2 regions of the Luteibacter sp. P4_E6 genome follow, and region 1 is predicted to be linked to the other one. Evidence: predicted binding sites of a transcription regulator. Region 1 holds the regulator's gene; the other holds the start of a gene.
What was found. Region 1 encodes HrcA, which represses chaperone genes, less so after heat shock. Its sites were predicted from a motif close to TTNGCACTCNNNNNNNNNGAGTGCNAA; they were not measured.
Positions count from the first base shown of each region.

Region 1 (4,094 bases):
GGGTCGAGTTCCACGTCCTGGGCGTAGCGGCCCAGACCGTCCACGGCTTCGCCCAGCTGGATCTGGGCGCTGTCGAGCAATTCGAGGGTAGGGACCAGCGAGGCATCTAGTTCGGCAAGTCGCGACAGCTCGGCATGAGCGCGGAGCAGGGCGCGACCGACCGCGAACTCACTCTCGCCATCGAGGATTTCGACCACGCCATTGGCGCCTTCGGCCAGCCTTCCGGCGTTGGCCAGGCGGCGATGCTGCGCTTCGAGTTCTTCCAGCGCGGCGGGGACCAGGGCCCACCGATCCAGTTCTTCCAGTTCGTGGGCGAGCAACTCGATCTGACGCTCGCGATCGTCACCACCGGAGAGCGTGCGGATGCGGGCGACAGCCTCACGCCACGACTTCGCGGTCTCGCGAACGCTCGTCTGCAGCACCTCGTTGCCGGCGTAGGCGTCCAGCAAGGCCATCTGATGCTGGCGCGAAAGCAGGGCCTGGTGCTCGTGCTGACCGTGGATCTCAACGATGAGCGCAGCCAGCGCCGACATCTGGGCGAGGCTCGCCGGGCGGCCGTTGATCCAGCCGCGCGAGCTGCCTTCGACGCGGATCACGCGGCGCAGCTGGCAGGTCTCGCCGTCGTCCAGTTCTTCCTGGCGCAGCCATTCGGTGGCCTCGGGCAGGCCGGTGAGGTCGAATTCCGCGGCGAGCTCGGCGCGGTCGCTGCCCGAACGCACCATGCCGCTGTCGGCGCGGGCGCCGGCCAGGAGCATGAGGGCGTCCACGAGCAGGGACTTGCCGGCGCCGGTCTCGCCGCTGACCACGGTGAGCCCTGGCCCGAAGGCAATCTCGGCTTCTTCGACGACGGCGAACTGGCGGACGTAGAGCGAGGTGAGCATGGCTACCGATGGCGGCGGATGGAATCGCGCCGATTGTAGCGGGAGGCGCGTCGCAGAAGCCGAGACTTGCAACAGGAGCGTCGAGACCTTATTGATAGCCGGACGAACCAACCCTCCGGCCCGCCCACGCGCATGAATCCGTTTTCCGGTCACGACATCGATGCACGCGCGCGCCGGCTGCTGCGTACCCTGATCTCTCAATACCTGTCAGACGGTGAGCCGGTCGGCTCACGCACGCTGGCGAAGTCGTCGGGCCTGGAAGTCAGCCCCGCGACCATCCGCAACATCATGGCCGACCTCGAAGAGGCCGGGCTGGTCTCCTCGCCGCATACCTCGGCCGGAAGAATCCCCACCCCGCGCGGCCTGCGCCTGTTCGTCGACAGCCTCCTCGAGCTCAAGCCGCTGCCGCGCGACGAGATGGCCCGCCTGCAGGGTGGCCTGCCGCCGCACCAGACGACCACGCGCGACCTGCTTGGCAACGTCTCACACCTGCTATCGGCCATGACCCACTTCGCCGGCGTGGTTACCGTGCCGCGTCAGGGCGACTTTCCGCTACGGMATATCGATTTCGTCAATTTGCCCGATGCGCGGGTGCTGGTGATCCTGGTTTTCTCGGATAACCAGGTGCAGAACCGCGTGGTCCAGCTGGCCCGGCCCCTCGAATCGGCGGAGCTGGAGCAGGCGGCCAACTACCTCAATGCCCAGTTCGCCGGCTTCCGGCTGGCGGATATCCGCGCGCATCTGGCCACCGAGTTGCGCGAGGCCGGCGGCGAACTCAATCGCCTGCTCACCGGCGTGGTCGAACTGGCCACCGCTTCGTTCAGCTCCGACGAGGACGCTGACGATGTGTTGGTCAGTGGCCAGACCAACCTGATGGGTTATTCCGAGCTGGCCGATATCGAGCGGCTCCGCGACCTTTTCGACGCTTTCCAGCAGAAGCGAGACCTGCTTCAGCTCATGGAAATGTGCGTCAAAGCCCCTGGCGTACGCTTGTTCATCGGCGAGGAGTCCGGTTTTTCGGCCCTCGACGGTTGCAGCATCGTCACCGCCACCTACGGCACGCAGGGCCGCATGCTGGGCGCGATCGGAGTTATTGGACCGACGCGTATGGCATATGAGCGCGTGATTCCGGTGGTACAAGCCACCGCCTCACTGCTTAGCGACGCCTTGAATCGCGCCGCGGCGACCTCATAAACCGCCACGGGAGGCGGGTTTAGTATTTCCCGCGAATGTTCGACCCTTCCTCGGAGGGGTCGGTACGCTGACATTTGGAGCAAGTAATGCAAAACAACGATCCCCACGTGCCGGATCCGGCGCAGGACGGCGGTGTGGCCGACAACGGCGTCAATGCCGAGATCGAGGCCCTGAACATCAAGCTGGCCGCGATGGAAACCGAACTGGCCCAGGCGCGCGAGACGGTGCTGCGCGAAAAGGCGGAGATCGAGAACCAGCGCCGCCGTATGCAGCGCGATATCGACCAGGCCCGCCGCTTCGCCAACGAGAAGCTGCTCGGTGAGCTTCTGCCGGTGTACGACGGCATCGCCCTGGGCCTGGCCAATCAGGCCGCGGATGCGAAGACCCTGCGCGAAGGTCTGGATATGTCGCTGAAGCAGCTGGAGAAGGTCACCCAGGCGAACGGACTTTCCGTGGTCGATCCGCTGCACCAGCCGTTCAATCCGGCGCACCACCAGGCCATCAGCTCGGTCGATTCGAACGAGCACGCGCCCAACACCGTTGTCGCCGTGGTCCAGAAGGGCTTCGTGCTCAACGACCGTCTGCTGCGTCCGGCGCTCGTCGCCGTGGTGCGCGACAACTGAACAGCTTCACCAAAGATATTGAATCGATGGGGGTTACCCCCATTTTCCAACACAGTCGCGGCCGCGGGGGCCGCATGAAATTCGGAGCAACGTGACTATGGGCAAGATCATCGGTATCGACCTCGGTACAACCAACTCCTGCGTAGCAGTGATGGAAGGTTCGACCGCACGCGTCATCGAGAATGCAGAGGGCGATCGCACCACGCCGTCCATCGTGGCTTTCACCAAGGACAACGAAGTCCTCGTGGGCGCGCCGGCCAAGCGCCAGAGCGTGACCAATCCCAAGAACACCTTCTACGCCGTCAAGCGCCTCATCGGCCGCAAGTTCACCGACGCGGAAGTCCAGAAAGACCTGAAGCTGGTCCCCTACGGCATCGTCGCGCATGACAACGGCGACGCCTGGGTGCAGACCGCCGACGGCAAGAAGATGGCGCCGCAGGAGATCTCCTCGAAGGTGCTGATGAAGATGAAGAAGACCGCCGAGGACTTCCTCGGTGAGGCAGTGACCGAAGCCGTCATCACGGTCCCGGCCTACTTCAACGACAGCCAGCGCCAGGCCACCAAGGACGCAGGCAAGATCGCCGGCCTCGACGTCAAGCGCATCATCAACGAGCCGACCGCGGCTGCGCTGGCCTATGGCCTGGACAAGACGGACGCGCGCGACCGCAAGATCGCCGTGTACGACCTGGGCGGCGGCACGTTCGACGTCTCGATCATCGAGATCGCCAACGTCGACGGCGAGAAGCAGTTCGAAGTGCTGTCCACCAACGGCAATACCTTCCTCGGTGGTGAGGACTTCGATAACCGCGTCATCGATTACCTCGTCGAAGAGTTCAAGAAGGAGCAGGGCATCGACCTGCGCCAGGACCAGCTTGCCCTGCAGCGCCTGAAGGACGCCGCCGAGCGCGCGAAGATCGAGCTCTCCTCGGCTCACCAGACCGACGTGAACCTGCCGTACGTCACGGCAGATGCCTCGGGTCCGAAGCATCTCAACATCAAGCTGACGCGCGCCAAGCTCGAGTCGCTGGTGGAAGACCTGGTCAAGGGCACGATCGACCCGTGCCGCACGGCGCTGAACGATGCCGGCCTGAAGATCTCGGACATCCACGAGGTGATCCTCGTCGGTGGCCAGACCCGCATGCCCAAGGTGCAGGAAGCCGTGAAGGACTTCTTCGGCCGCGAGCCGCGCAAGGACGTCAACCCGGATGAAGCCGTCGCTGTCGGCGCAGCGATCCAGGGTGGCGTGCTGGGCGGTACCGTCAAGGACGTCCTCCTGCTCGACGTCACCCCGCTGTCGCTCGGTATCGAGACGATGGGCGGCGTGATGACCAAGCTGATCGATAAGAACACCACGGTGCCGACCAAGGCCTCGCAGACCTTCTCGACCGCTGATGAC
Region 1 is NZ_JBFUJE010000350.1:20-4,113, reverse strand. Features, by position in the region: partial or broken gene AC1DT2_RS16940 (AAA family ATPase) at 1-881, opposite strand; gene hrcA (heat-inducible transcriptional repressor HrcA) at 1,014-2,075, shown strand; gene grpE (nucleotide exchange factor GrpE) at 2,162-2,698, shown strand; partial or broken gene dnaK (molecular chaperone DnaK) at 2,796-4,094, shown strand, end outside.

Region 2 (4,749 bases), on a different contig from region 1:
ACAGAGAACTGGCTCCGCACCCCTTCGGCCCTCTGCCACCCGTAATGGCATCGTGGGGAAAGGAGCAGAAAAGGGTGATGGGAAACGTATCGGGGCTGCCGTTTACCTCGGCCTCTTTCAGGATCAGCCCATGGGGACGTGCGTGCTCGCCGTAGAGGATGCGACTGCCCACGTCTTTGCGCAGATAGCTAAAGGAAAGTGCCTCCGGCGTCCCGGTCCACGGGGACGGCTCCCAGGCGTGGCGATCGGGTTCATCGTCAGTCGGAACCGCATCGGTCGCGCGAATCAGCACGCCGTTGCAGTAATAGGCGGCCCTGCCGCCGTCACAGGCCATATCCGTCTTGTCGTAACGGGCGTTGAGCCGCGACGCGGTGTCGTCACCGGCGGCCTGCGGCCGCGACAGATGTGTCTGGCAGGCGGCGCATTCGAACGCCAGGCAAAGCGAAAGAAGACTCAGTTTCCATGTCATGGCCGTACTCCTTGGGTGTGTACACGATCATTTTCTACGCCGCCGCCACGTGGTCCGCAAGACGTTACGTGTAGTTGCCGATTCGACGCACTGATCCATGAAAGGATGTTCGCGCTCGCATACAAAAAAGAAGCCCCGCTTTCGCGGGGCCTCTTCGTATAGCGAGCCGGAGGGCTGGACTTAGAAGTCCATACCGCCCATGCCGCCCATGCCACCACCGCCGCCGCCATGGCCGTGGCCGTCGTCCTTCTTCGGCAATTCCGTCACGGCCGCTTCGGTCGTGATGATCGAACCGGCAACCGACGCGGCGAACTGCAGTGCCGAGCGGGTGACCTTGGTCGGGTCCAGGATGCCGAAGGCGATCATGTCGCCGAACTCACCCGTGGCGGCGTTGTAACCGTAGTTACCTTCACCGGCCTTGACCTGGTTGACGATGACCGAAGCCTCTTCACCGGCATTGGTGACGATGGCGCGGAGCGGAGCTTCCAGCGTGCGACGCGTGATCGCGATGCCGAGGTCCTGGTCCGTGTTCTTGCCCTTGAGGCCTTCGAGCGCCTTCAGTGCACGGATCAGGGCGACGCCGCCGCCCGGGACCACGCCTTCTTCGACGGCTGCGCGCGTAGCGTGCAGGGCGTCTTCGACGCGGGCCTTCTTTTCCTTCATTTCGACTTCCGTCGCGGCGCCGACCTTGATGACGGCAACGCCGCCGGCAAGCTTGGCAACACGCTCCTGCAGCTTCTCACGGTCGTAGTCCGAAGAGGTCTCTTCGATCTGCGCCTTGATCTGGCCGATGCGCGACTGGATAAGCGTGGCTTCGCCGGCACCATCGATGATCGTGGTGTTTTCCTTAGTGATCACGACGCGCTTGGCATGGCCGAGGTCGGTGATCGTGGCCTTGTCCAGCGCCAGGCCGACTTCCTCGGAAATGACCGTGCCACCGGTGAGGACGGCGATGTCTTCCAGGATCGCCTTGCGACGATCGCCGAAGCCCGGCGCCTTGACGGCGGCGACCTTGACGATGCCACGGATCGTGTTGACGACGAGGGTGGCCAGGGCTTCGCCTTCGACTTCCTCGGCAACGATCAGCAGCGGCTTACCGGCCTTGGCGACAGCCTCGAGCACCGGCAGGAGCTCGCGAACGTTCGAGATCTTCTTGTCGTGGATGAGGATGAACGGGTCGTCCAGCTCAACCTGCTGCGACTGCTGATTGTTGATGAAGTACGGCGACAGGTARCCGCGGTCGAACTGCATGCCTTCRACGACKTCGAGCTCGTTCTCGAGGCCCGAACCTTCTTCAACCGTGATCACGCCTTCCTTGCCGACCTTGCCCATCGCCGTGGCGATGATGTCACCGATGTTCGAATCGGAGTTGGCCGAGATCGTGCCGACCTGGGCGATCGCCTTGTCGTCAGCGGTCGGGTTCGACAGCTTCTTCAGCTCGGCGACGGCGGCGATGACAGCCTGGTCGATACCGCGCTTGAGGTCCATCGGGTTGATGCCGGCGGCAACCGCCTTGAGGCCTTCCTGGATGAACGCCTGGGCGAGGACGGTCGCGGTCGTGGTGCCGTCACCGGCCACGTCGGAGGTCTTCGAGGCGGCTTCCTTGACGATCTGCGCGCCGATGTTCTCGTACTTGTCGGCGAGTTCGATTTCCTTCGCGACCGAGACGCCGTCCTTGGTGACGGTCGGGACGCCGAAGCTCTTCTCGATCACGACGTTGCGGCCCTTCGGGCCCAGGGTGACCTTGACCGCGTTGGCGAGGGTGTTGACACCCTTCAGCATGCGAGCGCGGACGTCTTCACCGAAGCGGACTTCTTTTGATGCCATGGTCTTTGAATCCTTAGATATTTAGTGGATGAGATCGGGGAGAACGGGGCGAGCGAACGCTCAGCCTTCCAGAACCGCCACGATGTCGTCTTCCTTCAGGAAGACCAGGTCTTCGCCGTCGACCTTGATTTCCTGGCCGGCGTACTTGCCGAACAGGACCACGTCGCCTTCCTTCACGCCCATCGGGCGGAGCTGGCCACTGGCCAGGAGGAGACCGGTACCGGCAGCGAGGACCTTGCCGCGGGTGGGCTTCTCGGTGGCGCTATCCGGGATAACGATGCCACCGGCGGAAACGCGCTCTTCTTCGAGGCGCTTGACGATGACGCGGTCGTGCAGCGGGCGCAGTTTGCTCATGACTTCTCCAAACATGTGTTTGACGGATAAGGAAAAAGGTCCACCCTGTTAGCACTTGCTCAGGGTGAGTGCCAGAATTTTAGCCCTAAGCTTTCCTGATTCGGAAGAGCTGCGGTTGCTCGACAGATGGCGGCGGCACGAAACCGTTCAAGGCCCCGGGTTCAAAAAAGGGCGGAAGAGACGACAATCGGCCCATGTCCGAACCCATCGCCGTCCTCATTGCCTGCCCATCAGGCGAACCCGCCGAATCGCTCGCCCGCGCCCTTGTGGAGGCGGGTCTGGCCGCCTGCGTGAACCGGCTACCGGGAGTGCGCTCCACCTACCGCTGGAAAGGCGAGATCGTCACCGACGAGGAAGACCTGCTGGTGGCGAAGACGACCCGAGAGGCGTTCGCCGCCCTGGAGCGCTTCGTCCTGGCGCGACATCCTTATGACGTACCGGAAATCGTCGCCCTCCCCGTCGTGGCCGGGCATGCGCCCTACCTGGCGTGGCTGGAGGCCAGCGTCGGCGTCGACGCAAGCTAACCCGGGTTCGCCCGGTCATAATGGTCGACGCCCCACGCGCCTCGTCACCGCTCTTGCTCCACGGAGATCACCATGTCGTCGCTTCGCCGCCTTGCGCGGAACCTGGTCGCCGTATTCGGCCTGTTGCTCGTTGCCCTGCCCGCGTTCGCACAAAGCGACGACGACCTGCTGCCCGTCACCGAGGCTTTCCACCTCACGACGGATGCCAGCCAGCCGGGCATGGTCAAGCTGCACTGGCGCATCGCGCCGGATTACTACCTCTACCGTGGCCGGATCAAGATCAAGGCGGCGGATCCTGCCGCGGTGTCGCTCAGCGACCCGACGCTGCCCGACGGCCTGAAGAAGCATGACGAGTACCTGGGCGATGTCGAGATCTACCACGGCGATATCGAAGCCCGCGTGCCGTACAAGCTGCTCACCACCAGCACCACAACGCTTGCCCTGGACATTCAGTACCAGGGCTGCCACGAAGTCGAACCGAAGATCTGCTATCCGCCGAATACCGAGCACCTGAAGCTCACCATCGGTGGCGCATCGACCATTCCTACCGGCCCCGCACCCACTGCCGCGCCGGCAGCCGCCGCCCCCGTGGCTGGCGGCGCCTCGCTTCTTGGTGCGCCGGCCGCGGTGCCGGGCACGGACGCGACCGCCGTGCCGGCCGAGCAGGCGTTCCGCTTCGAAGCCATCGTGAAGTCACGCGACGCGCTGCTGCTGCGCTGGACGATGCCGAAGGACTACTACCTCTATCGCGACAAGACCGAGATCACAGTCGCGTCCCCGGCTGGCGTGACGGCGGGCGAGCCTGATTGGCCGAGTGGTGTCGCACACCACGACGAGCACTTCGGTGACACCATCGTTTACTTCGACCAGGTGGAGCTGCCCGTCCCGCTCAAGGGCACGGCGGACGCGAAGACCGCCGAGCTCGACGTCGCCTACCAGGGCTGCCTCGAGAACGGGATCTGCTATCCGGTCATGAAGCGCCATATCAGCGTGGACTTCGGCGCTGGTGCGGCGACCGTCGGTACGCCCGTTGCGGCGCCGGTCGCTGCTACGGCGGCCACGGTGAAGGAAGTCGCACCGACACCCCCGCCCGCGGGACTGGTTCCCAAGAGCGAGGCGCCGCTCGGCTTCATCGCCGCCATCGGCCTCGCCCTTCTGGGCGGTCTCGTGCTCAACCTGATGCCTTGCGTGCTGCCGGTGCTGTCGCTGAAGGCGATCACGGTCCTGGAAAGCGGGGAGAGCCCGGGTGCCGCGCGGAAGCACGCTCTCTGGTACACCGCCGGCGTACTGGTGGCCTTCGCCGCACTGGGCGTCATCATCGTCGGCATCCGTGCCGCCGGCCATGGCATCCAGTGGGGCGCCCAGTTCCAGCAGCCACTGGCTATCGGCATCCTGGTCTACGTGATGCTCGCCGTGGGTCTGTCGATGTCCGGCCTCTTCGAGATCGGCGGCTCGCTGGGCAACGTCGGCAGCGGCCTGGCCTCGCGCTCGGGCCCGTCGGGCGACTTCTTCACCGGCGTGCTTGCCGTCGTCGTGGCCAGCCCCTGCACGGCTCCCTTCATGGGGTCGGCCATT
Region 2 is NZ_JBFUJE010000059.1:4,943-9,691, reverse strand. Features, by position in the region: gene AC1DT2_RS06215 (hypothetical protein) at 1-469, opposite strand, end outside; gene groL (chaperonin GroEL) at 650-2,296, opposite strand; gene AC1DT2_RS06205 (co-chaperone GroES) at 2,357-2,650, opposite strand; gene cutA (divalent-cation tolerance protein CutA) at 2,845-3,174, shown strand; gene AC1DT2_RS06195 (protein-disulfide reductase DsbD family protein) at 3,247-4,749, shown strand, end outside.
Region 2: the regulator HrcA is predicted to act here: its motif matches at 2,699-2,725, upstream of AC1DT2_RS06205 (co-chaperone GroES).